2 regions of the Nonomuraea sp. NPDC003754 genome follow, and region 1 is predicted to be linked to the other one. Evidence: predicted binding sites of a transcription regulator. Region 1 holds the regulator's gene; the other holds the start of a gene.

Evidence for each region. Region 1 encodes HspR, which represses chaperone genes until heat shock. Its sites were predicted from a motif close to ANTTGAGTCNNNNNGACTCAANT; they were not measured.
Region 2: the regulator HspR is predicted to act here: its motif matches at 7,179-7,201, upstream of lon (endopeptidase La).

What each region holds. Positions count from the first base shown of each region.
Region 1 covers NZ_JBSGJX010000004.1:225,433-241,164, reverse strand. The annotation lists gene ACWEVS_RS07540 (helix-turn-helix transcriptional regulator) at 1-539, shown strand, start outside; gene ACWEVS_RS07535 (CapA family protein) at 600-1,628, shown strand; gene ACWEVS_RS07530 (alpha/beta fold hydrolase) at 1,639-2,424, shown strand; gene ACWEVS_RS07525 (TetR family transcriptional regulator) at 2,489-3,160, shown strand; gene ACWEVS_RS07520 (hypothetical protein) at 3,132-3,440, opposite strand; gene ACWEVS_RS07515 (hypothetical protein) at 3,638-4,135, shown strand; gene ACWEVS_RS07510 (hypothetical protein) at 4,258-4,890, opposite strand; gene ACWEVS_RS07505 (endonuclease domain-containing protein) at 5,140-6,150, shown strand; gene ACWEVS_RS07500 (hypothetical protein) at 6,134-6,724, shown strand; gene ACWEVS_RS07495 (helicase HerA domain-containing protein) at 6,721-9,981, shown strand; gene clpB (ATP-dependent chaperone ClpB) at 10,256-12,823, opposite strand; gene ACWEVS_RS07485 (heat shock protein transcriptional repressor HspR) at 12,828-13,190, opposite strand; gene dnaJ (molecular chaperone DnaJ) at 13,183-14,367, opposite strand; gene grpE (nucleotide exchange factor GrpE) at 14,392-14,985, opposite strand; gene dnaK (molecular chaperone DnaK) at 14,988-15,732, opposite strand, start outside.
Region 2 covers NZ_JBSGJX010000009.1:163,707-179,438, forward strand. The annotation lists gene ACWEVS_RS14445 (acyl-CoA synthetase) at 1-346, opposite strand, end outside; gene ACWEVS_RS14450 (MetQ/NlpA family ABC transporter substrate-binding protein) at 585-1,406, opposite strand; gene ACWEVS_RS14455 (methionine ABC transporter permease) at 1,501-2,157, opposite strand; gene ACWEVS_RS14460 (methionine ABC transporter ATP-binding protein) at 2,154-3,104, opposite strand; gene ACWEVS_RS14465 (hypothetical protein) at 3,341-3,520, opposite strand; gene ACWEVS_RS14470 (Fic family protein) at 3,540-4,682, opposite strand; gene lon (endopeptidase La) at 4,804-7,164, opposite strand; gene ACWEVS_RS14480 (sensor histidine kinase) at 7,334-8,557, shown strand; gene ACWEVS_RS14485 (response regulator) at 8,554-9,207, shown strand; gene ACWEVS_RS14490 (sensor histidine kinase) at 9,200-10,333, shown strand; gene ACWEVS_RS14495 (phenylacetate--CoA ligase family protein) at 10,333-11,697, shown strand; gene ACWEVS_RS14500 (trypsin-like serine peptidase) at 11,967-13,007, opposite strand; gene arfB (alternative ribosome rescue aminoacyl-tRNA hydrolase ArfB) at 13,315-13,722, opposite strand; gene ACWEVS_RS14510 (hypothetical protein) at 13,849-14,670, shown strand; gene ACWEVS_RS14515 (HSP90 family protein) at 14,679-15,732, shown strand, end outside.

The sequences.
Region 1 (15,732 bases):
TCACGCCGGCCATGCAGGAGATCATCAACAGGCTGAGCCCGTTGCCGGCCGCCTTCAGCACCAGCCGGCACGACGTCCTGGCGTGGAACGCCGCCTACGCCGCGCTCTTCCCCGAGCTGGTCAGCGCCCCGGCGGAGGAGCGCAACACGCTGTGGCAGTGCTTCGTCGGCGCCCAGTGGCGGACGGCGCTGGTCGACAGGGAGCAGGAGCTGCACGGCAGCGTCGCCGTCTTCCGCGGCGCCTACACGCGCCACGCCGACGACCCCTTGTGGCGCGACTTCGTGAAGCGGCTGTCGGCGGCCAGCCCCGAGTTCGCCGCCCTGTGGGCCACCCACGACGTCGCCGATCCCCGCTCGCGGGAGAAGACGTTCGACAACGACCAGGTCGGACGGCTGCGGTTCACCAGCACGCTGTTCAACTGCACGGCCGCGCCCGAGACCCGTATGATCGTTTACACTCCCGTCGACGAGGCGACGCACTCCGCCGTGGTGTGGCTCACCGCGCACAGCGAGCGCGCGCATGGCATGCTCGGTGCCTGAAGACCGGGAGGGCAGATGAGACCGAGCCGCGCTGTGGCCGTTGTGGGTGTCGTGATCGCAATGACCGCCTGTGCGGCGGCGGAGTCCGAGCCGACCCCTGAGGCGGCCGAACGGCCGACGATCTCGCCCAGCCTGCCGAAGGAGCCCGAGCGCACGCCGTACACGATCTCCTTCGGGGGTGACGTGCACTTCGAGGGCGTGCTGAGAGGCAGGCTCGCCAACCCGCGCACCGCGCTCGGTCCGATCGCCAAGGTGCTGAGGTCGTCGGACCTGGCGATGGTCAACCTGGAGACGGCCATCACGACGGGCGGCACGCCGGCGCCGGGCAAGCAGTACACCTTCCGCGCGCCGGCCTCGGCGTTAACCGCGCTCAAGGCGGCCGGGGTGGACGTGGCCTCGATGGCCAACAACCACGGCATGGACTACATGGACGGCGGCCTGGCCGACTCGCTCGCCTCGATCAGGAAGTCCAGGTTCCCCGTCGTGGGCATCGGCAGGAACGAGACCGAGGCCTACAAGCCTTACCGCGTCACGGTGAACGGCAACCGCGTCGCGATCATCGGCGCCACCCAGGTGCTCGACTCGGAGTTCATCCAGGCGTGGACCGCCGCGGGCGACAAGGGCGGGCTGGCCTCGGCCAAGAACGAGGACCGCCTCATCAGAGCGGTACGGCAGGCCCGCAAGAGCGCCGACACGGTGATCGTGCACCTCCACTGGGGCACCGAGATGCAGAAGTGCCCCAACCCGGCACAGCGCGCTCTCGCCCCCAAGCTGGTCAAGGCGGGCGCGGACGTCATCGTCGGCGGACACGCGCACATCCTGCTCGGCAGCGGGTTCGTCGGCAACGCCTATGTCAACTACGGCCTGGGCAACTTCGTCTTCTACAACTGGGGGCCCGAGACCGGCAGGACCGGCGTCCTCACGCTCACCATCGACGGGCGCAAGGTGCTCAAGGACAAGTGGACGCCCGCCACCATCCAGGGCGGTGTGCCGGTCCCGCTGACCGGGGCGGCCAGGACCCAGGCGGTCTCCCAGTGGAAGGACCTGCGTTCGTGCACGGGTCTGGCCGGGAGCCCAGCCGACAGCTAGCCTCTGGACCGTGCGTCTAATAGATTCCGGTGAGGTTCGATTAGCCGTCCACGAGCAGGGCGACCCTGCGAAACCGACGATCGTGCTCCTGCACGGTTATCCCGACGACCACCACGTGTGGGACCGGGTCGTCCCGCTGCTCGGCGGCTATCACATCGTCCGGTACGACGTGCGAGGCGCCGGCGCCTCCACGGCGCCGCGCTCGCCCGGCGGCTACCTGCTCGACCGGCTGGCCGCCGACATGGACGCGGTGCTCGACGCCGTCGGCAAACCCAAGGTCCACCTCGTCGGCCACGACTGGGGCTCCATCCAGGGGTGGTACTTCCTCGGCAGGAGCGACAGGTTCGCCTCCTTCACCACGATCGGCGGCCCCGGCCTCGACCAGGCCGCCGCCTTCTTCCGCCAGGCCCGCCCGAGCAGGGCGCTCGGCCAGCTGCTGCGGTCGTGGTACATCGCCGGGTTCCAGCTCCCCGTGCTGCCCGAGCTGGTCGTGACGCGGCTCGCCCGTCCGCTCGGGGCCACCGCCGCCGACGCCCGCAACGGGCTCAACCTCTACCGCGCGAACATGCTCACCCGGCTGCGCCGCCCCGGCGACCCCCGCGTGCGCACGCCCGTGCAGCTCATCCGGTGCACCCGCGACCCGTTCGTCTCCCCGTGGCTGCTCGCCTCGCTCGGGCAGTGGGCGCCGGCGTTCACGCACGAGAGGCTCGTCGCCGACCACTGGCCGCAGCGCACGCGGCCTGAGGCCGTCGCCAAGCTGGTCGCCGCGTTCGCCGACCGCTGGAACGCGTCGTGACCCGCATTGCACGTCGTTCTACAATCGCGGTTTTCCCGGCGGCGCCCGGCGTATTGGAGGCAAGATGAAGTCCGTGTCCTCTCTGCCGGATGACGAAGACGGCACCGAGCTAGCGACGCTCCGCCGTCAGCCCACGCAGCGCCGTAGCGCTCGCAGGGTCGAGCGGATGCTCGACGCCTGCGCCCACCTGCTCGACGACGTCGGCTACGAAGCCCTCTCGACCACCCGCATCGCCGAGCGCGCCGGAGTCGCGATCGGCTCGGTCTACCAGTTCTTCCCCGACAAGCGGGCCATCACCCAGGAGCTGACCAGGCGCAACGTCGAGCTGTTCGTCTCCAGGGTCGGCGCCCGCTTCCTCGACGAGGACTACCGGGGATGGTGGGACGCCGTCGACGCGATCATCGACGAGTACGTCGCCATGCACAGGACCGTCCCCGGTTTCAAGAGCCTCCACTTCGGCGACGTCGTCGACCTCAACCTGCTCGACTCCGACTCCGAGAACAACATGGTGATCGCGGGACGGCTGCGCGGCCTGCTGCTCCAGGAGTACGGCCTGGCCGACAGCGAGGAGCTCGACGTGGCCATCCTGGTGGCCGTCGAGGCGGGCGACGCCGTACTCAAGCTGGCCTTCCGCCGCGACCCTGCGGGCGCGCCCGACATCATCGAGGCCGCCAAGCAGCTCATCAGGTCGTTCCTGTCACGCAGGCTCAGTCCGCGCCGGTCACGCCAGACGTGATCGGCCCGTACTCGGGCGCCGGCACCACCGGCTGCTCCGCGGGCACGAGCGCGCGCGGCGCGGTGGGTCTCGCCTTCAGCCGGTTCGCGGGAACGGGGGAACAGGGACGGGGCAGCGAAACCATCTGGATCTTGTTCGCCAGCCGCGCCTGCATCATCGCCACCCTGAGCTCGGCCGCCTCCACGGCCTCCATCCGGGCGGAGAAATAACCGGCGGTACCCGGGATCACCGTCGACAGCACCGCGGCACAGGCGATCATGAAGGTCACATGCTTGGCCATGCCCAGCCCCTTCCGCCCCTGATGACGTGTGCCATATATGCCCTTGGTCCTGGAGAGACACGCGGTGTGTAGTGGGGTTTGCACGAATCGTTGCCGAAGCTGTGCAGAGGCGGTGATGTTGCATTGTCCAGGCAAAACCGGGACCAGCTCGGTAGTCTCGCGGTGTGGCGCATGTGACCCGTGAGCACCTTGATCGAATGCTGGAGCAGGCACTGCTGGCCGACGACCACAGTTCGCTGGCCCGGCAGCTGAGCGAGCTCGCCCTCACCTACTCCTCGGGCGACATCTCCCGCGCGGCCATCTTCGTGCTGGCCGCCGAGGAATGGAAGCAGGCGGGGCAGCCGGCCCGGGCGCTCGAGTGCTTCCAGCGGGCGGTGGACGACGGCGGCGAGTCGATGATCGACCCACGGGCCGGCATCGCCGACACGCTCTTCGAGCTCGACCGGCCAGGCGAGGCACGAGAGATCATCGAGACGCTCAGGGCGGAGGGCGCGCTCACGCCCGCCACGGCGCACAACATCGCCGAGACGCTGGTGGCGTACGGTGACCTGCAGGGCGGGCTCGAGTGGGCGACCCAGGCGGCGCTCAGCTGCGCCGAGGACGACCCCGAGCACGTCGCCCTCCTGCGCACCCGCTACCGGATCAGGCTCGACCTGGGGCTGCCGGAGGACGAACTCGACTCCCTCGTCTCCTGACACGCGCTCTGTCTCCAGGACCCGCGGCCACCGGGCGCGGACCCCGGTTCCACACGGGGAAGGGCCGTGCCCGGGAAAGGGGGCACGGCCCTGGTCTGGGGTGCGGGAGCGAAACCGCGTCCTCAGTTCTGTAGGGGGTCCAGCCCCAGCCCCGCCTTGCCCACGGCGTCGGTGACCCGCTTGACCCCGTCCAGCTCGAGCGCCTTCTTCGTCTCCTCGTTGACGGTCTGACCCGCCTTCCCGACCGCGTCCTTGACCGGGGCGGCCAGCTTGAGCGGCGCCTTCTCCCCCTCGACCACGTCCGGCAGCGCGGGCAGGGCCTGCGACGGCAGATCGGGCAGCCACGGGAGGGCGGAGACCCTGTCGGCGTTGGGCAGCGACGGCAGCCCCACCGGGTCGGGCGCGGTGGACTGGTGCGCCACCGCCGGCAGGCCGGACTCCTCGGGCAGCGCCACCGGGAGCGCGGGATGACCGGCGCCGGCCGCGACGCCACCCATGTCGGCGATGCTGAACACCGCCGTCGAGCGTGACATGCCCGGCATGCCGAGCTGCCTGGCGAGCTTCTCGACCGCCTTCGCCGTCTCCGAGTTCGAGGGGACGGCCATCGACGTGTGCGTGACCTGAGCCCTGACCTCCGCCGCGTCATCGCAGAGCGCGGCCACCGACGATCCCTCGTTGAGGGCGATCCGCCGCTCGCACTCCTCCGCCGACGCGGGCCCGGCCGCCAAGCTCACGCTCGTCGCCAGCACGGCCACCGCAAGGACGCTCCGAATACTCCGTGATGCGTTCGACATGCACGTTCCCCCTGATGGTGTTCGGTGATCCGACGAATCACGAAGCTAGCCACGGCGGCACGGTGGCCACCGTGGCTTGGGGCAACAGTGGTGAAGCTCTTAATGATCGAGACGCGCGGCGCGAACATCTCGTAACACTCACGCGCGGCAAGGGCGATTACGTATAGCTTCAGCAAAGAGTGGATGGTCCGCGAACGAGGGGATTCCGCAGTGTCGCCGGTCGTCCTCACGCACGCCATGACCGCCCCGCATCAGGCGAGCGAGCTGGTGGCGGCGGTGCTGCGCGACATGGAGGACCTCGCCGTGCGCCGCTTCCCCCGGTGGTTACCGGGCGCCGAGGACATCCCTGGGCCGGGCGGCGCCGGTGTCAGGGCCGTCCGGTCGCTCGCCGTACGGCTGGCGGCGGGGGATCGGCACTTCGGGCCGTTCCTGGCCGACCTGGCCGAGGCGGCGCTCAGCGGCCACCCCGGTACGGCACGCCACCCCGGTACGGCCCGCCACCCCGCGGAGGTGCGCGCGGCGGGGCTCGGCCGGGTGCTCGGCACCGGTGCGACGATCGCGGTCGAGACACCCGGTGACCTGAGCGAGGGCGAGGCTGACGCGGTGGTCGCGGGCTGCCAGTGGCTCGAACGATGGACGGGCCTGCGCGTCGTGAAGTCGTCGCGCCCGCCGGCGGAGCCCCCGGCGCCCGCCTCTCCCAGCGTTCCCGGTCAGCCCACGCGCGGGCGATCCGGGGCTCCTGGGCAGCCCGCGCCCGCGCCGTCCGGGCTTCCCTGGCAGCCTGCGGACGGTCCCGGCGGGCGGGGGCCGTGGCCGCCCAGGAAGGGGCGTCCGCATCACGCGAGCCCCGCCGAGCAGCGCATGGAGAGCGTGCTCAGGTGGTGCGAATGGGCGGCCGACAGGGAGTGGAACCAGGTCTACGGCGCCCACCCGCTCGCCAACCCGATCAGGGTCGACCTCCTCTGGCGGGAGGCGTGGCTGATCGTCGAGATCGACGACGACAGCCACCTGAGGCAGGAGAAGTTCGAGTCGGACCGCCGGCGTGACGTGCGCCTGCACCGGGACGGCTACACGGTGCTGCGCTTCACCAGCGGCGACGTTCTGACGGACGCGCAGGCCGTGGCCCGCGAGATCGCGGTGTTCGTCAACGAAAGGGTAGGAAATGGCACTGTCGGTTCCGCAGGTCTCGGTGATGATCGTCCTCATGGCCGAGGCCGATGAGGTGACCAACCCGGAGCTGAAGAAGCGGTACGGGCTCACCCTCGACGGCGAGGACCGCCGTCGCCTGAACGACCTCAAGCTGGTGGAGAGCTGCAAACGGGGCAGGTCGTTCGCGCACGTGCTGACCGACGACGGCTGGGCGCGCCTGGCCGAGGAGATCCGTGCGGGCGTGAAGGTCACCTCCGGCTCGAACGGGGCCGCGCTCAGGGCGGTGCTGGCCGGACTGGCGCGCTTCCTGGCCCGTACCGACCAGCGTCTGGGCGACGTCTTCCAGCCCGCCCAGGAGGCGGACTCCCGCGAGACCACACCCGAGGACGTCGAGGGGCGGGTACGGGCCGTCTACGCCGAGCTGGCCCGCGAGCCGGGCGGCTGGGTCAGCCTGACCGACGTCCGCCTGCGGCTGGCCGACGTGCCCAAGGACGTGATGGACGCCGCCCTGCGCGGCCTCAACAGGCAGCCCGACGTCGTCATGGTGCCCGAGGACAACCAGAAGGCGCTCAGGCCGCAGGACCGCAGCTCCGCGCTGGCCGTCGGCGACCAGGACAAGCACTACCTGTCGATCGGCGCCCGATGACGGCGGAATGGGAGGCGCTGAGCGCGCTGCGGCTCAACGCGGTCCACGCCCCTGACGACGTCTGGCGGCCCTCGCCGTACCACGTGGAGAGCCTGCACCCGATGGCCGCGCTCGACCTGCGCCGCGGGGTGACCGAGGCGAAGGAGAGCGCTGACGCCAGCCCGATCGGCGTGGTGATCCAGGGGCAGCGCGGCACCGGCAAGACCCACCTGCTGGGCTGGGCGCGCGAGCACGCGCAGCGGGAGGGCGGGTACTTCTTCCTGGTCGGCCTGCTCGACGCCAGGAGCTTCTGGGAGAGCATCGTGATCGCGATGCTGGACAGCCTCTGGCGGCCGGCCGAGGACGGCCACTCGCAGCTGCGCCTGCTGCTGAACCGGCTGGCGCAGCTGGCCGACGTGCCCAGGATGGTACGGCGGGCCGTCGACGGAAGGGGCCACCTCGACAGGAAGGCGCTCGACCTGTTCGTGGAGGCGCTGCGCCGCAAGGGCGGCACCGTGCTCAGGGACGCGCACGACACGGCGCGGGCCCTGGTGCTGCTGGCCTCCGACGACCTGACGGCGCAGGACGTGGGGCAGGCCTACCTGTCGTCGCTCCCCGACGAGGGGCTGGGCAGGGAATGGGGGCTGACCAGGGTCTACCGCTCGCCGCAGGAGGTGGTGCGTGACCTGTCACGGCTGCTGGCGCTGACGGGCCCGTCGGTGATCGCCGTCGACCAGGTCGACGCGCTGGTGGCGCAGTCCGGCGCCCGCCTGGTCGACGAGGGGCAGGGCGCGGTCGTCGAGCAGGTGGCCGGCGGCCTGATGGCGCTGCGTGACGTCACCCGGCGGACCCTGACCGTGCTCTCCTGCCTGCCGCACACCTGGATGCTGATCAGGGAGCAGGCGACGGACACCGTCCGCGACAGGTTCAGGGAACCGGCCACGCTCAGGGTGCTGAAGGACGCGCAGACCGCGCGGGCCATCGTCGAACGGCGTTTCGCGGCGGGGTTCGGCAAGGTGGGGTTCGTCCCGCCGTACCCGACCTGGCCGGTGTTGGAGGACGCCTTCGACAGCGCGGTCGGGCTGACGCCGCGGCAGATCCTCGTCAAGATCGACAAGCATGTCCAGAGCTGCCTCGCCGAGGGCGAGATCAGGGAGCTCGACCGGCTCGACGACCCTGGAGACGGGGGCGGCGGAGGTGGCGGCACGCCGTCCGGCGCCGGTCCCTCCGGGCTGGCCGCGCTCGACGCCCACTTCGCCCGGCTGAGGGAGAGCGCCGAGATCGAGCCCGCGCTGGACCCCAGAACCGAGGACGCCGTCCTGCCCGGACTCCTGTCGGCAGGGCTGGCGGCGTGGACGGTGGGTCGTGGCGCCGCGGCGCACGTGTACGCCCAGGATCCGCCGCCTAGCACCAAACCGCCCCTGCACGCCCGCCTGCGCCTGACGCTCGACGAGGCGACGGAGGACGAGGTGCACTGGTGCTTCAGGGGCATCGCCAGCACCCACCCCGTCGCGGCGCTGCACCGGCTGAGGGCGGCGTGCGTCTCGGCGGGGCTGCAGGCGGGGGTGCCGAGACGGCAGCTGTTCGTGCTGCGCAACGAGCCCTGGTCGGGCGGGCCGAAGACGAAGGAGGCGGTGGCGGCGTTCGAGGCGGCGGGCGGGCGGGTGCTGCACGTGGACGAGGCGGACCTGCGCACGCTGGCGGCGCTGCGGGCGCTGCTCGACGAGGAGCCCGCGCACCTGCGGGAGTGGCTGTCCGCCCGGCGTCCGGCCGACGACGTGAAGCTGCTGGTCGAGGCCCTCAGCCACCCCGCCACCGCCCTCCCCCCGGCTCCCGCCGCGCCCGGCCCCGCTGCCCTGCCCGCCGTGGAAGGGGCTGCCGCTTTGCCGCCCGGCCCCGCCGCCTCGCCCGCCGTGGAAGCCGCTGCCGCGCCGCCCGGGCCTGTCGCCCAGCCCGCCGCACCCGTGAGGGCCGCGCCGTCCGGCGGGGGCTCCTTCACCACCGGCGCGGGCCGTTCCGGATCCGGGGCAGCCGGCGCGCGCCCGGACTCGGTGGTCGTCGGCACGGACACGGGCGCGGGCACCCCGGTGCGGATCGAGCTGGCGGCCCTCAGGAAGCACACGGTCATCTTCGCCGGCTCGGGCTCCGGCAAGACCGTGCTGATCCGCAGGCTCGTCGAGGAGTGCGCGCTGCAGGGTGTCTCCGCCGTCGTGCTCGATCCGAACAACGATCTGTCCCGCCTCGGTACGGCATGGCCCGAGCCCCCACCCGCCTGGGAGGACGGCGACCGGCAGAAGGCCGCCGACTACCTCCGCGACACCGACGTGGTCGTCTGGACCCCCGGCAGGCAGACCGGCCGCCCGCTCACCTTCCAGCCGCTGCCTGACCTGAGCGGCCTGGCCGACGACCCCGACGAGTTCCGCCTGGCGATCGACGCCGCGGTGGCCGCCCTCGCCCCCAAGGCCAGGATCGACGGGGCGACGGCCAAGGCGCAGCGCGCCCAGGCCGTGCTGAGGGAGGCGGTCGCCCACCACGCGAAGCTCCGAGCGCACGGGCTGGAGGGGCTGATCGAGCTGCTGTCCGACCTGCCCGAGGAGGTCAGCGACCTGGACGGCGCCGCGAAGCTGGCCGCCGAGGTGGGACAGAACCTGCGGGCGGCGGTCATCAACGACCCCCTGTTCGGCGGTCGCGGCACCCCGGTCGACCCCGGCGTGCTGCTGACCCCGGAGCGCGGACGGCGGGCCCGGGTGTCGGTGATCAACATGGCCGGGCTCCAGGAGGACGAGCAGCGGCAGGGCTTCGTCAACCGGCTCCAGCTCGGGCTGTTCGCGTGGTTCAGACGGCATCCGGCGGGCGGCCGGCCGCTGGGCGGGCTGCTGGTCATGGACGAGGCGCAGACGTTCGCGCCGCAGGCGAAGACCACGCCCGCCACGGGCAGCACCCTCATGCTCGCCTCCCAGGCCCGCAAGTACGGCCTGGGCCTGGTGTTCGCCACCCAGGCGCCGAAGGGGCTGCACAACCACATCCCCGGCAACGCCGCCACACAGTTCTTCGGCTTCCTGAACGCGCCGATCCAGCGGCAGGCCGCGGAGGAGATGGCCAGGGCCAAGGGGGGAGCGGCGACGGAGATCGGGCGGTTGCGGGCCGGGCGGTTCTACGTGGCGGCGGAGGGGGCGGGGTTCCACCAGATCAGCGTGCCGATGTGCCTGAGCCACCATCCGGCCTCCCCGCCCACCGCCGAGGAGGTTCTGTCCCTGGCCCGCGCCGACACCCCCTGACCACAGGCCCCGACCGGCCCCGCCCCACAGCTCTCCCGCGAGCGGGACGAGCCCCTCGAGGACTGTCCCCCTGAGCATGAAGCGCCCCTCGGGGACTCTCCCCGTGTGCGGTACGAGCCCCTCGGGGACTCTCCCCGTGTGTGGGACGCGCTCCCCGGGGACTCTCGCCGTGGGCGGGACGCCCCTCGTGGACGGAGCACGCGACGGGGCCACGCGGACGTGACAAGGCCCCGGACGGGGATCCGCCCGAGGCCTTGTGGTTCAGGGGCCAGGGTCAGGCGCGGCCGATGGTCAGCTCGTCGTCGCCCAGGTCGACCAGGACCGTGTCGCCGTCGACCACCTCGCCGGACAGCACCGCCTTGGCCAGCTTGTCGCCGATCGCCGACTGCACCAGCCGCCGCAGCGGCCGCGCGCCGTACATCGGGTCGTAGCCGGTGATCGCCAGCCAGTCGCGCGCCGCCGGGGTGACGTCGAGCGCGAGCCGCCGGTCGGCCAGCCGCTGGGCGAGCCGGTCCACCTGCAGGTCGACGATCTTCGTCAGCTCCTCCGTGCCGAGCGCGTCGAAGAGGATGACGTCGTCGAGCCGGTTGAGGAACTCCGGCTTGAACGACGCCCGCACCGCGCCCATCACCGCGTCGCGCTTGGCGCCGTTCTCCAGCTTCGGATCGACGAGGTACTGCGAGCCGATGTTGGAGGTCAGGATGAGGATCGTGTTGCGGAAGTCGACCGTGCGGCCCTGCCCGTCGGTCAGCCGGCCGTCGTCGAGCACCTGCAGCAGGATGTCGAAGACCTCGGGGTGCGCCTTCTCGACCTCGTCCAGCAGGACGACGGTGTAGGGGCGCCGCCGTACGGTCTCGGTGAGCTGGCCGCCCTCCTCGTAGCCGACGTAGCCGGGAGGCGCGCCGACCAGGCGGGCGACGCTGTGCTTCTCGGAGTACTCGGACATGTCGATGCGGGTCATCGCCCGCTCGTCGTCGAACAGGAACTCCGCCAGCGCCTTGGCCAGCTCGGTCTTGCCGACGCCGGTCGGGCCGAGGAACAGGAACGAGCCCGTCGGCCGGTCGGGGTCGGCGATGCCGGCGCGGCTGCGCCGCACGGCGTCGGAGACGGCCTGGACGGCTTCGCGCTGCCCGATGAGGCGCCTGCCGAGCTCGTCCTCCATCCGCAGCAGCTTGGCGGTCTCGGCCTCGAGCAGCCGCCCGGCGGGGATGCCGGTCCACGAGGAGATGACCTCCGCGATGTCGTCGGAGCCGACCTCCTCCTTGACCATCTGCTGCTCGGGCGTCTCCTGGGCGGCGGCCAGCAGTTCCTTCTCCAGGCGGGGAACCTCGTCGTACAGGAGCCTGGAGGCGTCGGCGTAGTTGCCGTCGCGCTGGAAACGTTCGGCGGCGCCGCGCGCCTCGTCGAGCTGCTTCTTCAGGTCGCCGACCCGGTTGAGCCCGTCCTTCTCGCGCTGCCACCTGGCCACGAGGGCGTTGAGCTCCTCCTGGCGGTCGGCCAGCTCGGCACGCAGCCGTTCGAGGCGCTGCAGGGAGGCCTCGTCGGTCTCCTTGGCCAGGGCCAGCTCCTCCATCTTCATCCGGTCGACGTTGCGCTGGAGCTGGTCGATCTCGACGGGACGCGAGTCGATCTCCATGCGCAGCCGCGAGGCGGCCTCGTCGACCAGGTCGATGGCCTTGTCGGGGAGGAAGCGGTTGGTGATGTAGCGGTCGGACAGCGCCGCGGCGGCCACGAGGGCGCTGTCGGCGATCTGCACCTGGTGGTGGGCCTCGTAACGGCCCTTCAGCCCGCGCAGGATGGCGATGGTGTCCTCGACGGACGGCTCGCCGACGAACACCTGCTGGAAGCGCCGCTCGAGCGCCGGGTCCTTCTCGATCCGCTCGCGGTACTCGTCGAGGGTGGTGGCGCCGATCATGCGCAGCTCGCCGCGCGCCAGCATCGGCTTGAGCATGTTGCCCGCGTCCATGGCGCCCTCGGCGGCGCCCGCGCCGACCACGGTGTGCAGCTCGTCGATGAAGGTGACGATCTGCCCGTTGCTCTCCTTGATCTCGGAGAGCACGGCCTTGAGCCGCTCCTCGAACTCGCCGCGGTACTTCGCGCCCGCCACCATCGCGCCGAGGTCGAGCGAGACGAGCTTCTTGTTGCGCAGCGACTCGGGCACGTCACCGGCGACGATCCGCTGCGCCAGCCCCTCGACGACGGCGGTCTTGCCGACGCCCGGCTCGCCGATCAGCACCGGGTTGTTCTTGGTGCGGCGCGACAGCACCTGCACCACGCGCCTGATCTCGGAGTCGCGCCCGATCACCGGGTCGAGCTTGCCGCTCCTTGCCCGCTCGGTCAGGTCGACGCCGTACTTCTCCAGCGCCTGGTAGGTGTCCTCCGGCGTCTCGCTGGTGACCCTGGCGTGCCCGCGCACCTTCTCGAACGCGTCGAGCAGCGCCTGCGGCGTGGCCCCCGAGTTCTTCAGCAGCGTGGCCATCTCGCCGCCGTCGGTCGCGAGACCGACCAGCAGGTGCTCGGTCGAGACGTACTCGTCCTCCAGGCGCTTGGCCCGCTGCGCGGCGGTGTTGATCACCGTCAGCACCTGACGCGAGCTGGAGGGCGCGCTCACCGTGGCGCCCTGCGCCTTCGGCAGGGCCGCCAGCGCGGCCTCCACCTTGGCGCGCAACGCCTTCCAGTCGGCGCCGACCGCTTCGAGCAGAGGTACGGCGGTGCCGCCCGTCTGGGAGAGGAGGGCGGCCAGCAGATGGGCCGGCGCGATCTCGGGATTTCCTTCGGTGGCCGCCCGGCGCATGGCGACCGACAGCGCTTCCTGGCTCTTCTGCGTGAGCTTGTAGTCCATGTATTCAGGCCCCCGGTGGCAACTCGTAGCGGATCAGCGCCTTGACCATGGACACTTCGGCTCTGAGGCGGTGAACCTCCTCACGCAGCCTCAGCGCTTCGTTCTCCAGCTCAAGAATCCGCTTGATGCCGGCGAGGTTGATGCCCTCCTCCTGGGACAGGCGCTGCACCTCGCGCAGCTGGATGATGTCTCGCATGGAGTAGAGGCGGCCGCGGCCCGCCGTACGGCCCGGGCAGACCAGCCCGAGGCGGTCGTACTGCCGCAGGGTCTGCGGATGCAGGCCGGACAGCTGGGCGGCCACCGAGATGACGTAGACGGGTGTCTCGTCCGACAGGTTGAAGTAGTTGGCGTCCATCGGCCTACTCACTCCTGGCACGTTGGATGAGGTCGGCCCGAGGGTCCTCGTTCGCGGTGGCGGTGCGGAACTCGTTCAGCAGCTCGCGCGACTTGTCGTCGAGCTCCTGCGGCACGAGCACCTCCACCGAGGCGAGCAGGTCGCCCTTGGTGCCGTCCTTACGGGTGGCCCCCCTGCCGCGGACCCTGAACGTGCGGCCGTTGGGCGTACCCGCCGGAATGCGCAGAGTGACAGGCAGGCCCTTGAGGACGGGCACCTTGATCTCCGCGCCGAGCGCCGCCTCGGTGAAGGTGACGGGAACGGTGATGGTCAGGTTGTCGCCCGACCGCCCGAACACCGCGTGCGGCTTGACGTGAGTCTGGATGTAGAGGTCGCCCGCCGGCCCGCCGTTCTCGCCGGGCGCGCCCTTGCCTTTGAGCTTGACCCGCTGCCCGTCGGCCACCCCGGCCGGGATGCGCGCCTGGATGGTGCGGGTGCTCTTGGCCCGCCCGCTGCCGTCGCAGACCGGGCAGGGGTCGTCGACGAGCAGCCCGCGGCCCTTGCAGTCGCGGCAGGGCTCGGAGAAGGCGAAGTTGCCCAGGTTACGGCTGGCCGCACCGGTGCCCTCGCAGGTCGGGCAGACCCGCGGGGTCGTGCCGGCCTTGGCTCCGGTGCCGCTACAGGCCTTGCACGCCGACGACGTGGTCAGCCTCAGCGAGACGGTGTGGCCCTCGACCGCCTCGGTGAAGGAGAGCGTGACCTCGGACTCGATGTCCTGGCCGCGGCGCGGCCTGGTCGTCGTGCCCGTGGTGCGGGTGCTCCCGCCGCCACCCCTGTTGAACAGCCCGCCGAACAGGTCGCCGATGCGCTCGCTCGTGCTTCCGCTGTGCTGGCCGGTGCCGCCGAACAGGTCGCCGAAGTCGAACGGGAAACCACCGCCACCGCCGCCGGGCCGCGGCGCGCCCATGCCCGATCCGAACAGGGTGCGCGCCTCGTCGTACTCCTTGCGGCGCTTGCTGTCCGAGAGCACGTCGTTGGCCTCGGAGATCTCCTTGAACCTGGCCTCCTTGGCGGAGTCACCCTGGTTGGCGTCCGGGTGGTACTGCCTGGCCAGCTTCCGGTAGGCCTTCTTGATCTCTTCGGCGGTGGCGGTTTTCGGCACACCAAGGACGGCGTAGTAATCCTTCTCCAGGTAGTCCTTGGTGCTCATCTATGGCGTCCTTTCGGGGGGTTCTCAGTTGTCGTCGGACGCGGCCGGGGCGTCCTCGGGTTCGGCGACCGCGACCCTTGCCGGGCGCAGCACCCGATCACCGATGCGGTAGCCGAGCTGCAGCACCTCGATGGCGGTCGGCTCGGTCACCTCCGAGGAGTAGCTGTGCATCAGCGCCTCGTGGACCGTCGGGTCGAAGGGCTCGCCCTTCTGGCCGAACGGGGTCAGCCCCAGCTTGGTGACGACCGCCTCCAGCGACTCGGCGACCTTGGCGAAACCGCCGGTCAGTTCGCCGTGGTCGCGAGCCCTGCCGATGTCGTCGAGGACCGGCAGCAGCTCGGTGAGCGCTCCGGCGACCGCCTGCTCGCGGACCGCGACCCGGTCGCGCTCGACCCGCCTACGGTAGTTGGTGTACTCCGCCTGCAGCCGCTGCAGGTCCGCGGTGCGCTCGGCCAGGAGGCCGGTGTCGCCCCCCGCGACAGGCGCGGCGTCCGCCGGAGGAGCGGCCGGGGCCGGCTCCTCCTTGGCGGTCCTCGCCTGACCCGTCTTGGGGTCGATCTTGCGGTTGTCGCGGATCACCGGCTCTGACTCGGGCCCGTTATCGCGCGGCTCAGACATCGTCACTGGTCCTTCTTGGGCTGGTCGTCGTCCACGATCTCCGCCTCGACGACGTCGTCGTCGCCGCCGGCCTTGGCCTGGCCGGTCTCGCCCTCGGGCGTGGGGCCGGCCTGCTGCTGGCTCTGAGCGTAGATCGCCGAACCCATCTTCTGGCTGACCGTGGCCAGCTTCTCCGCCGAGGTGCGGATCGTGTCGGTGTCGGTGCCCTCGAGAGCCTTCTTCAGCTCGGCGAGCGCGTCGTTCACCTCAGTCTTGATCTCACCGGGGACCTTGTCGTCGTTCTCGCGGAGGAACTTCTCCGTCTGGTAGGCGAGGCCGTCGGCGTTGTTGCGGACCTCGGCCTCCTCACGACGCTTCTTGTCCTCCTCGGCGTAGGACTCGGCCTCGCGCATCATGCGCTCGATGTCGTCCTTCGGCAGCGCCGAGCCGCCGGTGATCGTCATCGTCTGCTCCTTGCCGGTGCCAAGGTCCTTGGCGGAGACGTTGACGATGCCGTTGGCGTCGATGTCGAAGGTGACCTCGATCTGCGGGATGCCGCGCGGGGCCGGGGCGATGCCGGTCAGCTCGAAGGTGGCCAGCTTCTTGTTGTAGGAAGCGATCTCACGCTCGCCCTGGTAGACCTGGATCTGCACCGACGGCTGGTTGTCCTCGGCCGTGGTGAAGACCTCCGAGCGCTTGGTCGGGATCGTCGTGTTGCGCTCGATGATCTTCGTGAAGATGCCGCCCTTGGTCTCGATGCCGAGGGAC
Region 2 (15,732 bases), on a different contig from region 1:
GAGCCTCGATCGCGCCCGCCACGCCGGCGAGCCGCGCCGAGGAGATGAAGACCCTGGCCTCGCAGTTGTCGACGATGTAGGACAGTTCCTCGCTCTGCAGGCGGGAGCTGACGGCGGTGTAGTAGAGCCCTGAGCGGTGCGCGGCCCAGGCGATGACCAGGAAAAGAGGATGGTTCTCGAGCATGAAGGCGATGTGGTCGCCCGGCTTGAGCCCGGCGGAGCGGAACAGGTGCGCGAGCCTGTTCGACTCCTCCTCGAGCCGGCGGTAGGTGACGACCTCCCCGGAGCCCGCCATGATCACAGCGGGCTTGTCGGGGGTGACTGCTGCGATGGCTCCCGGATACATGACCAGAACAGTATTCGGTCACCACTTCCCTCGGAAGGCCCCGCAAGGCCCCGCGGGCGAGGCCCGGCCTGCCGCTCACGTCCCGTTCCGGAAACGCCGAGACCGTGATCCCGCGTGCGGGATCACGGTCTCGCGGTGGAGGTCACGCCGACCCGAACGGAAGCCGTCCGGGGGCGAAGCCGGCCGGGGTCGAAGCCGTCCGGCCCGCCGCGGCGACCGGGGCGCCGGTCAGGACGGTTCAGGCGGGGATGACCGCGCCCTTGTAGGTGTCCTGGATGTACTTCTTGACCTCGGGGCTCTGCAGCAGCTTGGCCAGCTTCTGCACCCGCGGGTCGCTCTGCTTGCCCTCCTGCACGACCAGACCGTTGGCGTACGGGTTGCCCTCCGCCTTCTCCGCGACGAGCGCGTCGGTGGCCGGGTTGAGCTTGGCCTCCAGGGCGTAGTTGCCGTTGATGACCGCGGCGTCGACGTCGGCGAGCGAGCGCGGCAGCTGGGCGGCGTCGAGCGCCTTGAAGGTGATGTTCTTCGGGTTGGCGGTGACGTCGCGCTCGGTGGCCGCGGTGCCGACGCCGTCCTTCAGGGTGATGACGCCGTTGTCGGCCAGCAGCTTCAGCGCGCGGCCGAGGTTGGTGGCGTCGTTGGGCACCGCCACGGTGGCGCCGGAGGGAAGGGCGGCCACGTCCTTCACCTTGCTGGAGTAGAGGCCGAGCGGCTCCAGGTGCACGTTCTGCACCCAGGTGAGCTTGGCGCCCTTCTCCTTGTTGTAGTCGGCGAGGTACGGCTGGTGCTGGAAGTAGTTGGCGTCCAGCTGGCCCTCCTGGAGCTGCGGGTTCAGCGGCACGTAGTCGCTGAACTCGACGATCTCCAGCTTGAGGCCCTCCTTGGCGGCCAGGTTGTCCGAGATGTACTTGAGGATCTCGGCGTGCGGCGTGGGGGTGGCGCCGACCTTGAGGGTGTCGCTGGGCGCGCCGGAGGCCGACGAGCCGGCCGCGGACGACCCGCAGGCGGCCAGCGTCACGGCCAGGACGGCGGCGGTCACGAGACCGAACAACTTGCGCACGGCTGTGCTCCTTGTCTGGGTATGAGGAAGCGTCTGGGTATGAGGAAGCAGGACCCGCTCGTGGCGGACCCGGGCGGAAAAGGGGTGGGAGTGTCTAGCGCTTGGCCAGACGGTCGGCGAGCGCGTCGCCGAGGGTCTGGGCCAGCTGGACGAGGACGATGATGACCACACAGGTGGCGATCATGAGCGGCGTCTCGAACCGCTGGTAGCCGTACCTGATGGCCAGGTCACCCAGGCCGCCCGCGCCGATGACGCCCGCCATCGCGGAGTAGGACACGAGCGTGATGACGGTGACCGTGATGCCCGCCACCAGCGCCGACCTGGCCTCCGGCAGCAGCACCTTGGCCACGATCGACGTACGGCTGACGCCCATGGCGTGCGCGGCCTGCACGACGTCGGGGCTGACGCCGCGCAGCGCGATCTCCACCAGCCGGGCGAAGAACGGCACGGCGCCGATGGTCAGCGGCACGATGGCCGCGTACAGGCCGATCGTGGTGCCGACCAGCAGCCGGGTGAAGGGGATCACCGCGATCATCAGGATGATGAACGGCAGCGACCTGCCGATGTTGACGATCAGGCTGAGCAGCTGGTTGGCCACCCGCGAGGGGAACAGGCCGGCACGTGAGGTGCCGACGAGGGCGACGCCGAGCGGCAGCCCGAACACGACGGTGAACAGCGTGGACCAGAACACCATCTGGACCGTCTCCCACGTCGCCTGCCCGAGGAGCGGGACCATCTCTTCCCAGGTCACGCGGCCACCTCCACGATCAGGCCGCGCTCACGCAGGTACGCGAGGGCGGCCGAGGTGTCGGCCCCGTCCAGCGAGACGCGCAGGCGGCCGACCGAGCCGCCGGCGACCTCCTCCAGCGCGCCGCCGAGGATGCTGACGTCCACGTCGAACTTGCGCACGACCGTCGAGATGACCGGCTCGTCCGCCGCTCCGGTGAACGTGATCGTGACGTTGCCCGCCTCGGGAGCGGGCAGCGGGAACAGCTCGGCCGCCAGCCTGGACCCGGGCGTGGTCAGCAGCTGCCTGATCGGCCCCGACTCCAGGATCGCCCCGCCGGCCATGATGGCCACCGAGTCGCAGATGCTCTTGACGACGTTCATCTCGTGCGTGATGAGCAGGATCGTCAGCCCGAGCTCGGCGTTGAGCCGCTTGAGCAGGGCCAGGATGGAGGAGGTCGTGGCGGGGTCGAGCGCCGAGGTGGCCTCGTCGGCCAGCAGCACCTTGGGGTTGCCGGCCAGCGCCCTGGCGATGCCCACCCGCTGCTTCTGCCCGCCGGACAGCTGCGAGGGGCGCGCGTCGGCCTTGTCGGCGATGCCGACGAGCTCCAGCAGTTCGGCGACCCTGGCCGACCGCTCGGCCCGGCCCACGCCCATGACCTCGAGGGGGAAGGCGACGTTGCCCGCGACCGTGCGCGAGGACAGCAGCGCGAAATGCTGGTGGATCATGCCGATGTGCTGCCGGGCGGCGCGCAGGTCGCGCTCGCCCAGCGTGGTCAGCTCCTGCCCGGCGACCGCGACGGTGCCCCGGTCCGGGCGCTCGAGGAGGTTGACGCAGCGCAGCAGTGTGCTCTTGCCCGCGCCGCTCTGGCCGAGCACGCCGAAGATCTCACCCTGGCGCACGTGCAGGTCGACACCGTCCAGCGCGACGGTGTCACCGTACGTCTTGCGCAGGCCTGCAGCCTGGATCACGAAATTTCCCCACAACGGATTCGGTAACGGAAGGTCAGCGTCGGGGGAGACGTCAGCGGCTGCCGGGGTGGAACGGCAGGTGACTCAGGCGGCGCAGCACGAAGCTGGGTCGGATCATCGGGGCATACCTTTGAACGAGAGGGGGCGGAAGGGTGCGCTCTAGCGGGCCGGACAGCCCATACACATGCGCATTCGCATCTCGTTCACGCTCTGGCCAACGATCGCCCGGTACGGGCCTATTCCCTGCCGCCGATGTGAAGTGGCTCACGGTCGCGCCGCCCGGCCTGGCCCAGCAGTCCCGGGATGTTGGTGCGGTCGACGTAGCAGACGACGTAGGCGGCGACGATCAACGGCAGGATCCTGCGGCGCACCTTGCCCAGCGCCACGTCCAGGGGCGGCCTCACTGTCGGCATCACGGGCAGTGACCGTATCCTGTCAGGCGCCCCCGACACGCCGGTAGGGGTCTTTGAGGGGAGTCATCCGGTCGGCGAAGTCCGCCTTGATACGCGCCATGCGCGGTCCCGGGGCGTAGAACCGTCCCTTGGTCGCCCCGTACGGCTTGAGCCACCCCTTCGCGGCGAGATCGCGCAGGTCACGAGCGGCCTGCCCCTGGCTGAGCTCCTCGTCGAGCTGGTAGCGGGTACGGCGCAGGCGCCGGTTCACGAACACCTCGTAGAGCGCGGAGACGCACCTGGTGTTGAGGCCGTCGGCGTCGACCTGCTCCTCCAGCAGCACCCAGATCTCCCCGGCCTCCGCCAGCCGCCTGCCGACCTGCTGCGCCTGCAGGTGGTGCGCGCGAAGGCAGAACCGCACCCACGGCAGGGTCCCGTCGTGCGGTCGCCACAACCCGCCTTGCACCTGCCTGAGCGCACGGTAGTAGTCGACGGTGTTCTCACCGGTCCCGAGCCACTCCTCGATCGAGGAGAACTCGGGGGTGAGGATCCTGTCTCTGCCGAGGACCAGAGTCTGCAGCGCTCGCGACATCCGGCCGTTCCCGTCGCGCCACGGGTGAATGGCCACGAGGTTGAAGTGCGCCATGGCGGCCCGGACGTAGCTCGGCGCGTCCAAATCGCCCGCGTTGAGCCAGCCCACGAGCTGGTCAAGCAGATCGCCGACATGCTCGGCATCAGGGCCCTCGTAGACGACCTCCCCTGTGGCGGAGTTGCGGACATAGATGCCACCCGGACGCGGGACTCCAGGCGTCTTGCCGTGGTGGTGGCCGATCATCATGAAGTTGAGCGCGTTGAGGACACCGACGTCGAAGCGGAAGGCGGGCGCGTCCGACAACAGCTGGATGTAGGTGAGCGCCTGCTGGTAACCGGCGATCTCGCGAGCCACCGAACCCGGCGTCTCCAGCGGCTCCTCCCCCGCCATGATGGACTCGATGTCCTCGACACTGGCCCGATATCCCTCGATCGAGTTGGATCCCTGGATCGCGCGAGCCTGGAGCTGCCTGCGCAGCTGCCCGTCCCACCGATGTGAGACGGCGAGGCGGTATTTCAGGTCACGCCGCATGTCCTCGATCTCGGCCAGGACCTTTTCGTCCTGCGCCTCCAGGGCGGGAAGTCCGTAGAGCATGACCTCATAAGACCATGCACGAATCATCCATTCAACCGCTTGAATGATTTGTCCATTAAGTCCCTAGGGAACGGCGAAGCCGCCCCGCCGTACGGACGGTGGGGCGGCTTCGGGTGGGAGGTCAGGCCGCGGCGGTCTGGGCCACCTTGGCCGGGGTGAGGGCGATGTCGAGCACCTCACGCACGTCGCCGACCGCGTGGATGGTCAGCTCGTCGCGCACCTCCTTGGGCAGGTCGTCCAGGTCGGGCTCGTTGCGGGCCGGGATGAGGACGGTGGTGATGCCCGCCCGGTGCGCCGCCAGCAGCTTCTGCTTGACGCCGCCGATGGGCAGCACCCGCCCGGTGAGCGAGATCTCCCCTGTCATCGCCACGTCGTTGCGGACCAGCCGTCCCGACAGCAGCGAGGCCAGCGCCGTGGTGAGCGTGACGCCCGCCGACGGCCCGTCCTTGGGGACGGCGCCCGCGGGGAAGTGCACGTGCACCGAGCGGTCCTTCAGCGCGGTGACCGGCAGCTCCAGCTCCGCGCCGTGGGAGCGCAGGTAGGACAGCGCGATCCGCGCCGACTCCTTCATCACGTCGCCGAGCTGGCCGGTGAGGGTCAGCCCCGTGTCGCCGGTCTCGGGGTCGGCCAGCGACGCCTCGACGTAGAGGACGTCGCCGCCCGCACCGGTGACGGCCAGGCCGGTGGCCACGCCGGGCACCGAGGTGCGCTGCTTGGACTCGGGCAGCGACGCCTCGGGGACGAAGCGCGGCCTGCCCAGGTACTCGACCAGGTCGTCCGCGGTCACCGTGGCGGGCAGCTCGTCCTTGGCCGTGACCTTGCGCAGGATCCTGGCGATCGAGCGCTCGAGGGAGCGGACGCCGGCCTCGCGGGTGTACTCGGCGGCCAGCCTGCGCAGCGCCGCCTCCTCCACCGTGACCTCCTCGGCGGTCAGCCCCGCCAGCTCCAGCTGCTTGGGCAGCAGGTGGTCGCGGGCGATGGCCACCTTCTCGTCCTCGGTGTAGCCGTCGAGGGTGACGATCTCCATGCGGTCGAGCAGCGGCCCGGGGATGGCCTCCAGGACGTTGGCCGTGGCCAGGAAGAGCACGTCCGACAGGTCGAGCTCGACCTCCAGGTAGTGGTCGCGGAAGGTGTGGTTCTGCGCCGGGTCGAGCACCTCGAGCAGGGCGGCGGTCGGGTCGCCCCGGTAGTCGGCGCCGACCTTGTCGATCTCGTCGAGCAGCACGACGGGGTTCATCGAGCCCGCCTCGCGGATGGCGCGGACGATGCGGCCGGGCAGCGCGCCGACGTAGGTGCGCCGGTGGCCGCGGATCTCGGCCTCGTCACGGACGCCGCCGAGGGCGACGCGGACGAACTTCCTGCCCATGGCGCGCGCCACGGACTCGCCCAGCGACGTCTTACCGACCCCGGGAGGACCGGCGAGGGCGAGAACGGCGCCGCTGCGGCGGCCGCCCACCACGCCGAGGCCCTTGTCCTGGCGGCGCTTGCGCACGGCCAGGTACTCGATGATGCGGTCCTTGACGTCGTCGAGGCCGGTGTGGTCGGCGTCGAGCACGGCTCGGGCGCCGGCGATGTCGTAGGTGTCGTCGCTCGTGGTGTTCCACGGGATGTCGAGGACGGTGTCCAGCCAGGTGCGGATCCAGCCGGTCTCGGGCGACTGGTCGGAGGTGCGCTCCAGCTTGTCGACCTCCTTGAGCGCCGCCTCGCGCACCTTCTCGGGCAGGTCTGCCGCCTCCACGCGAGCGCGGTAGTCCTCCTCCTCGGTCTCGGCGGTGTCGCCGTTGAGCTCCTTCAGCTCCTTGCGGACCGCGGCGAGCTGCTGACGGAGCAGGAACTCGCGCTGCTGCTTCTCCATGCCCTCCTGGACGTCCTTGCGGATCGTCTCGGCCACGTCGAGCTCGGCCAGGTGCTCGCGCGACCACTCGACCAGCTTGGCCAGGCGGTCGGCGGGGTCGGGCGCCTCCAGCAGCTCGACCTTCTGGGCCGTGCTCAGCCAGGGGGTGTAGCCGGAGCTGTCGGCCAGGACGGAGGGGTCGTCGATCTGGTTGACCTGGTCGACCACCTGCCACGCGCCGCGCTTCTGCAGGATGGTCGTGGCCAGCGCCTTGTACTCCTTGGCCAGCTCCTGCGCCCGCTCGCCCGCCGGCACCCGGTCGACGGTGTGGACCTCCACCCACAGGGCCGCACCGGGGCCGGTCGTGCCCTTGCCGACGCGCGCCCGGTTGACGCCGCGCACGACGGCGGCCGGCTCGCCGCCGGGAAGCCGGCCGACCTGCTCGACCACGGCCTGCACGCCGACGGCCCCGTAACGGCCGTCGATCCTGGGAACGAGGAGGACGCGCGGCTTGTTGAGACCAGAAGCCTGAGCCGCGTCGATCGCAGCCCGAACCTCCGCGGAGGACAGGTCCAGAGGGACCACCATGCCCGGCAGGACCACCTCGTCGTCGAGCGGCAGGACCGGGAGGATCAAGCTCTCACTCATCTGAACTCCAATGGGGTTGAGTTATACACACTCAATTCATCGGAGCCCGCCGATGTTCCCTTCCTTGATGATGTTCGCTCACGGCGATCGTAATTGTGTAAGTAGCTCTTGAGGGCCATCACTCCCAGGGGTGATGCGTGCCTGGTCAGGCCGCACCTAGGCTGGGGCGGTGATCTCGGCCGTCCTCCAGCCGTTCGTGCTCGCGTTCTTCAGCGGCGAGGCCGATCCCCCGCCCGCCCGCTCGCCCCGCCTGCGCCGCCGGGTGCCGCGGGCGCTGCGGCCACTGGTGCCCTTCGACCACTACGACCTGGTGCAGCTGGCCGACCTCGTCGTGGCGGGAATGCTGTTCTGGATCACGCTCACGGAGCTCATCCCGTCCGGACGGCAGCCGATGGCGCAGGTCTACCTGACGGCCGTCGCCTTCTCGCTGCCGGTCGCGATGCGGGCGCGCTGGCCCCTGGCCGCGTGGCGGCTGGCACTGGTGCTGATCCTTCCGTCCCTGCACGTCGTCAGGCAGATCACCGACATGCAGCCGCCGTACCTCCAGCCGGCCATCGTGATGTACCTGCTGGTGCTCTACTCCCTGGCCGCCCGGTCGGACCGGCGCGTCACGGCGGTGGGCTGGCTGACCTCGGTGCTGACCGTCTGGATCGTCGACGCGAAGTCGATGGCGCTGGCCTCGGTCGCCATGACGGTGATCCTGCTGTTCGGCTACAACGTCCGGGTACGGCGCCGCGCCACCGCGAGCAGGGACGAGGCGATCGGGGAACGGTACGTCATGGCCGAGCGGGCGCGGATCGCCAGGGAACTGCACGACGTCGTCGCACACCATCTGTCGGTCATCGCGATCCAGGCGGAGGCCGTACCCATGGAGGCCCGAGGGGACGTGGCGCGCCTGGAGGCGGGCCTCGCCGAGATCCGCGGGCTGTCGCTGGAGGCGATCAAGGAGTTGCGGCAGGTCCTCGGCGTGCTGCGCGACCACGAGGGCCGCGCCGACACCACGCCGCCGCCCGCCCTCGACAGGCTCGACGACCTGGTCGGCAACGCCCGTTCGGCGGGGCTGACCGTGCGGGTGAAGCGTTCGGGCGAGCTGGAGGAGGTGCCCACGGCCATGGCCGTCTCGGCCTACAGGATCGTGCAAGAATCGCTCAGCAACGCCATGCGGCACGCGCCGGGCTCGGCCGTCGCCGTCGAGGTCGCCTGGAGCGGCGGCCTGCGGGTCCGTGTCGCCAACGGCCCCGGGCGCGGGCCGGGCGACGCGCCCGGCGCCGGTCACGGGCTGATCGGCATGCGCGAGCGGGCCACCCTGCTCGGCGGGTCGCTGGAGGCGGGTCCCACGGAAGGGGGCGGGTTCGAGGTGGAGGCCGTGCTGCCGGTGGAGTCGGGCTCATGATCAGGGTGCTGATCGCCGACGACCAGGGCATGGTCCGCACGGGTTTCACGGTCTTCCTCAGCAGCCAGCCCGACATCGAGGTGGTGGGCGAGGCGGCCAACGGCCAGGAGGCGGTCGAGCGGGTGGCCGAGCTGAAGCCCGACGTCGTGCTGATGGACGTCCGGATGCCGGTCATGGACGGCCTGGAGGCCACGCGCAGGCTCATGGCCGCCGGTGACGCCAAGGTGCTGATCCTGACCACCTTCGACCTCGACGACTACGTCTACGAGGCGTTACGGGCGGGCGCCAGCGGCTTCCTGCTGAAGGACGCCTCCGCCGCCCAGCTGGCCGAGGCCGTGCGCGTCGTGGCGGCCGGGGAGGCGCTGATCGCGCCCGCGGTCACCAAGCGGCTGATCCACGAGTTCGCGCGGCTGGGCGGGCCGCGGGCGCCGTCGGTGAAGCGGCTGGCGGAGCTGACCGAACGGGAGACCGAGGTGCTGACGCTGATCGCGCAGGGGCTGTCCAACCTCGAGATCGCCGAACGGCTCGTGGTCGCCGAGCAGACGGTGAAGACGCACGTCGGCAGGGTGCTGACCAAGCTCGACCTGCGCGACAGGGCCCAGGCGATCGTCTACGCCTACGAGACGGGGCTGGTCCGTCCCGGTGAATGACCCGAAGTGGCACCTGTCGCCGCGGATGCTGCTGCTCCTCGACGTGGTGACCGCGCTGGTGCTGTTCTGGTTCACCACCGGCGACATGATCTCCAGTAGCGGGCCGATGCGGCTCCAGCCGGGCGGCCTCGACGTGCCCACGCACGACGGGATCATCACGCTGGTGGCGGCCGTCGCCTCGGTGCCCGTCGCGCTGCGCAGGCCGGCGCCCATCCCCGCGTGGGCACTGGCGACCACCACGCTGCTGGTCAACCCCTACCCCGGCATCGGGGTCGTCTCGGTCGGCGGGCTCGCGCTGGTGCTGTGCGCCTACACGATCGCGACGCGGGTCAGAGTGGCGGGCGCCGTCGCGGTGTGGATCGGCACGACGCTGGCCGAGGTCCTGTTCCGGCCGCAGCCGTTCGGCCTGGAACTGCTGCTCCTGCCGGTGGTGCTGGTGCTCGGCCAGGTGGTCGGGGCGCGGCGCCGTACGCAGGTGGAGCTGGCGGCGCAGACCGAGCAGACCATGGCCGCGCAGGCGGTGGCCGAGGAGCGGCTGCGGATCGCGCGCGAGCTGCACGACGTGGTCGCACATCACATGTCGGCCATCGCCATCCAGTCGGAGGCGGTACGGCTGCGCGCCGGCGGCGACCCCGCCGTCCTCGACACCGGTCTCGCCGAGGTGCGGGAGATGTCGCTGGAGGCGATGTCGCAGATGCGGCAGATCGTCGGCACCTTGCGCCAGGCGCCAGCGCCCGGCCTCGACCGTCTCGACGAGCTGGTCGCGACGGTCCGCGCGGCGGGGCACCCGGTGACGGTGACCGGCGCCGCCGACGCCGCCGGCGCCGTCCCCGCGCCGGTCAGCGAGGCGGCCTACCGGATCCTCCAGGAGTCGCTGTCCAACACGATGCGGCACGCGCCCGGCGCGGCCGTGCGCGTCGACGTCGACCGGACCGGCGACGAGCTCGTGGTCGCCGTCGCCAACGAGGCGCCGCGCCGTTCCGCGCCCATGAGCGCGGGAGGGCACGGGATCACCGGCATGCGGGAGCGGGCCGACCTGCTCGGCGGGACGCTGGAGGCGCGGCCGGCCCCCGACGGCGGCTTCGAGGTGCGGGCCAGGCTGCCGCTGCGCCGTACCATCGGCTGATGGACCCGGTGGATCTCTTCCGGCGGACGGCGGCGACGGTCCCCGCCTACCGCGCCTTCCTCGCCGCGCACGACATCGACCCGGCGCGGGTCACGAGCCTGCGTGACTTCGCCAGGCTGCCCATGACCACCAAGCAGAACTACACCCGCCGCTACCCGGTGCCCGACCTGTGCCGCGGCGGCACGATCGGCGACATGATCGCCGTCTCCTCCGGATCGACCGGCACGCCGTCCTTCTGGCCCCGGTCGGCCGAGGACGAGCGGGTCATCGCCGCCAGGTTCGAGGAGATCTTCAGGGACGCGTTCGGCGCCCGCGACAAGCGCACGCTCGCCGTCGTGTGCTTCGCGCTCGGGACCTGGGTCGGCGGCCTGTTCACCCTCGCCTGCCTGCGCCACCTGGCCGGACGCGGCTACCCGATCACCTCGATCGCGCCCGGCAGCGACAAGCGCGAGATCGTCCGGGTGATCCCCGAGCTGGCCCCGCACTTCGACCAGGTCGTCCTGCTCGGCTACCCGCCCTTCCTCAAGGACGTCATCGACACCGGCGGCCTGCCGTGGCGCGACTACGCGATCAAGATGGTCACCGCGGGCGAGGTCTTCAGCGAGGAATGGCGGTCGCTGGTGGCCGAGCGCGCGGGCATGACCGACCCGACCCGCGACACCGCCTCCCTGTACGGCACCGCCGACGCGGGCGTCCTCGGCAACGAGACGCCGCTGTCGATCGAGATCCGCCGCTTCCTGGCCGCCCACCCCGGCACCGCCAGGGAGATCTTCGGCGAGTCGCGGCTGCCGACGCTCGTGCAGTACGACCCGGAGGTGCGCTTCTTCGAGGAGCACGAGGGCACGCTGCTGTTCTCCGGCGACAACGGGATCCCGCTCGTCCGCTACCACATCGCCGACGAGGGCGGGCTGCTGCCGTACGAGAGGATGCTGGGCCTGCTCGCCGGGCACGGCTTCACCCCGTCGGCCCCCGGCCCCGAGCGGCCGTTCGTCTACGTCTTCGGGCGCAGCCACTTCACCGTGTCCTACTACGGCGCGAACGTCTACCCCGAGAACATCGCCGTCGGGTTGGAGCAGCCGGAGGTGAGCGGGATGGTCAGCGGCAAGTTCGTGCTGGAGGTGGTCGAGGACGAACAGCGCGACCGGCGGCTGACGGTCACGGTCGAGCTGATGCCGGGGCTGCGGCCCGACGAGCGGACCGCGCAGGCCGTCGGAAGCTCGATCCTGGCGCAGCTGCGCAGGCTCAACAGCGAGTTCGCCGCCTACGTCCCCGGGGAGAGGCAGGCGCCGGAGATCAGGCTGCGCGAGAGCGGCGACCCCGAGTACTTCCCGCCCGGCGCCAAGCACCGCTACACGCGGGCGTGATCTCAGCGCGGCGGTTCGAAGGGGTTGACGACGGACACGCCCCATCCCCTCGAAGTCTTTGACGTTCCTGCCCACCAGCGGTCCACCCGTTCGCTCTGGCCGTCGCGGCGATCAGGCCGCCCGTGCTCGGGAGCGGGCGGATGGCGTTCAGGCGTCCCCATTCTTCGGCGGTCTCCGAGGTGATGGGAATGATGCGGTCGCCGAATACAAGATCACGTACAGCCACAGCGCCCGCCACTCGGGGCGGGCGCGGCGGGGACGGCGGCTGTCTAGGCGATGGGGCCGGCCCAGAAATTGGCGGCCTCCCGGTAGACCTCTTTCACCTCACCGTCGAAGTACGGCGAGACGCCGGTGTCGTACCGATTGTCGCCATCGGTGTCGGACACGCTGATCGTGATGCCGTTGAGATAGCCGAGACGGCTGTCGCTCCTGTAATGGGTCAGCCAGGAGGACCCGAGAGCGCCTTCACCGGTGAGCGGGGAGTCCACGCCGATGAGCCGGTCCGCGGGCAGGCCCGTGACCTTCATCGTGAACGTCGAGCCGGTCGACCATTCGAGGGTCTCGCCCGTGTAGGGCCGCCTGCCGTCGGGGTGGGGGCCGGCGGGGTAGCCGAAGACGTCGACCGTGGGCGCGAGCGGCTGGTTGAACGCGAACCCCTGGCCGCCGACGTTGTCGACCAGCCTCCCGACATTGGCCAGCACGTCCGGGGAAGGGGAGACGACGCCGTTGTACACGTTGACGAAGGCGAAGTCCCGGTCGTAGTCCCGGTAGGCGTCGAAGTCGTAGTGAGCGCTTGCCTGCTTCCCGACGTACAGGCCGAACGGGGTCGTGCCCTCGGAGTAGCCGGGGACGAAGACCCACTTGGCCAGAGGGCCGTCCGGGGCCTCGGTGTCGAACAGGCAGTGACCTGCCGTGGCGACGAGGTTCTTGAAGTTCGACTGCACAGCCGTGCCGGTGCACCAGTGCGGCTGGAGGTCGCTGCCGATGAAGAACACCTTGCCCGAGGTCGTGGGCGTCTTCCCCTTCGACGAGGGCGGCCCCTCCACCGGTGCGACGGCCCCAGGGAGGCCGTCCGGGACGACGTCCGTGGACAGGCGCTCCCCGCCGACCTCGGTCCGCACGGTGTACGGCGTGGCGTTCTTCAGGTTGGCGGCTCCGTCGGCGAGCCAGAATCTCGCGATCTGCTGAGCCGCCGTCACGTTGGCGGCCAGCGGGACCACCACCCCGCTCGCGGCCTGGGCCGGCTCGGTGACGACAGCGGAACCCAGCACGCTCAAGCCGACGCCTAACGCGATCAGCGCACGCCTCAAGGTCGATCTCCCATCGGGTCGTGGGGCGTCTTCACGCCCCTTCAGCATGGAGAGCCGGCCGATCGGCACGGCCGGCCATCACCAAGATCGTAACCTTGACTTGGAGAGTTTTAGATCACATGTTCGACACAAGCGACGGTAGCCGGGCGACCGTCACCCCGGGTGGCTGAGGTGGGAGCTGACGCGGCCCGTCCGATCGCGAAGTCCCGTCGGACGGCGTCTTGGCGCGCCCGCTGGGACGCCAGGAGCGGCGCGGTCAGGTCGACCTGGATCGACGCGCCGTGCCGGAGGGGCCGCCGGCCCAAGCTCAGATGTCGCGGCGCAGGCGCTTGACGTCGGAGCGGTGCTTCTTGGTGGCCAGGCGGCGCTCGATGGAGCCCTTACTGGGCTTCGTCGGACGGCGTCGCTTGGGCGGCGGCGCGATCGCCTCGCGGACGCGCTGGGCCAGCCGGTGGGCGGCGGCCTCGCGGTTGCGCAGCTGGGAGCGGTATTCCGACGCCACCACCGTGATCACCGGCGACGGCAGCCGTTCCAGCGCGCGGGCCTTGAGCGTGGGCGGCAGCGCCGTGCTCGCGGCCACGTCGAACAGCAGCTCCACCCTGCTGTCGGTGGTGTTGACCCCCTGACCGCCCGGGCCCGAGGAACGGGAGAAACGCCAGACGAGCTCGTCGCCGGGAATGGCGATCGAGTCGTTGACGATCAACAGGCCGGCCATCGGGACACCTCCCCTCGTGAAAGCCCCAGCAACTCGCGAGGAACCCCTGCAAACCGTATCCGGATGGCCCATACCCCGAGCAACAAGGTTTTTCCGGTCATCCATCCGCAAGCCCGCCATGGCACCATGTCCCGCACAACGTGGGGAGTGATCATGGCGGTGATCGTCGGTGTGCACGGCATCGGCAAGTACAACTACTACCTCCAGGCCGGCCGGTCGGTGGAAGGCGCGGCCGAGGCGATGCGGGCGAAGTGGAACCGCTATCTCGGCGCCGGACCGGCCGGTTTCGCGGAGGTGGCCTACTACGCCCACCATCTCAACGACCAGGGCAAGGCCAAGCGGGTCGAGACGATGGGCGCCCGGGAGCAGCAGGTCTTCGTCGACTGGGCCAAGCAGTCGGGTGTGGGCGAGACCTTCACGGGCGCGCTGAAGGCGTTCACGGGATGGTTGCTGAACCGGCTGGACACCAGGGCCGCGGCCTTCGCCGCCCTGTTCTGCCCCGAGGTGGCCGCCTATCTCACCGATGAGATACGGCGCGAGCGGTGCCAGGACGCGGTGGCCGAGGTGCTCAGGCGGCACGCGCCCCGGGTCGTGGTCGCCCATTCGCTCGGCAGCGTCGTCGCCTACGAGACCCTGCACGCCCATCCGGACATCGAGGTGGACCTGCTGGTCACCCTGGGCAGCCCGCTCGGCATGCGCAACGTGGTGTTCGAGCGGCTGCTGCCGGCTCCGGTGGCCGGCCTGGGCGAGCGGCCGAAGGGGGTGCGGCGCTGGGTCAACATCGCCGACAAGGACGACATCGCGGCCATCCCGCCCGCCCTGCGTGACTGCTTCACCGGGGTGGACGTCGAGGCGCTGGTGAATCTGGACTGGCTGGACTTCCACACCGCGGAGAAATACCTCGGCTGTGCCGCGTTACATGAGCATCTGCGGCCATACCTGGCATAGTGTCGGGCGTGGAAAATGCCTTTCAGGTGGATTTGCGGGGTGTCGTCGATCTACTGAGCCGTCACCTGTACTCCAGTCCGCGGGTCTACGTGCGCGAACTGCTGCAGAACGCGGCCGACGCCATCACCGCCCGCGGGGAAGGCGGGGGCCGGGTCGCGATCGAGGTCGCCGAGGGGCAGGTGCGCGTCCACGACGACGGCGTCGGCCTGACCGAGGACGAGGTGCACACCCTGCTGGCCACCATCGGCCGCTCGTCCAAGCGCGACGAGCTGGGGTTCGCCAGGCACGAGTTCCTCGGGCAGTTCGGCATCGGGCTGCTGTCGGGCTTCCTGGTGGCCGACGAGATCCACGTCGAGACCAGGTCGGTGACCGGCACACCCACCGTGAGCTGGACCGGCAGGTCCGACGGCACCTACCGGGTGGCGCCGGCGACCGCCGAGCGGGCCGCGCCCGGCACCACGGTCACCCTGCGGGCCCGCAGGGACGCCGCCGAATGGGTCGACGCCCGCACCGTCACCGAGCTGGCCGCCCTGTACGGCTCGCTGCTGCCGATCACCGTCACGGTCGACGGCGTCGTGACGACCACCGACCCGCCGTGGCTGGCCCGGTACGACAGCCCTGACGCGCGCCGGGCCGCGCTGCTGGAGTACGGCAGGCAGCTGTTCGGTTTCACCCCCTTTGACGTCGTCGACCTGGACGTCCCCGAGGCGGCGCTGACCGGTGTCGCGTTCGTGCTGCCCAGCCCCGCCAACCCGACCGCCCGCGCCGGCCACCGGGTCTACCTCAAGCGCATGCTGCTCACCGAGCGCGCCGAGGGTGTGCTGCCCGACTGGGCGTTCTTCGCCCGCTGCGTCGTGGACGCGGGAGAGCTGCGCCCCACCGCCAGCCGCGAGGCCCTCTACGAGGACGACCTCCTGGAGCACACCCGCGAGCAGCTCGGCCGCCAGCTGCGCGAATGGCTCGTCCGGCTGGCCGAGACCGACCCGGCCCGGCTGCGCGCCTTCCTGCGCCTGCACCACCTGGGCGTCAAGGCCCTGGCCCTGCACGACGACGACATGCTGC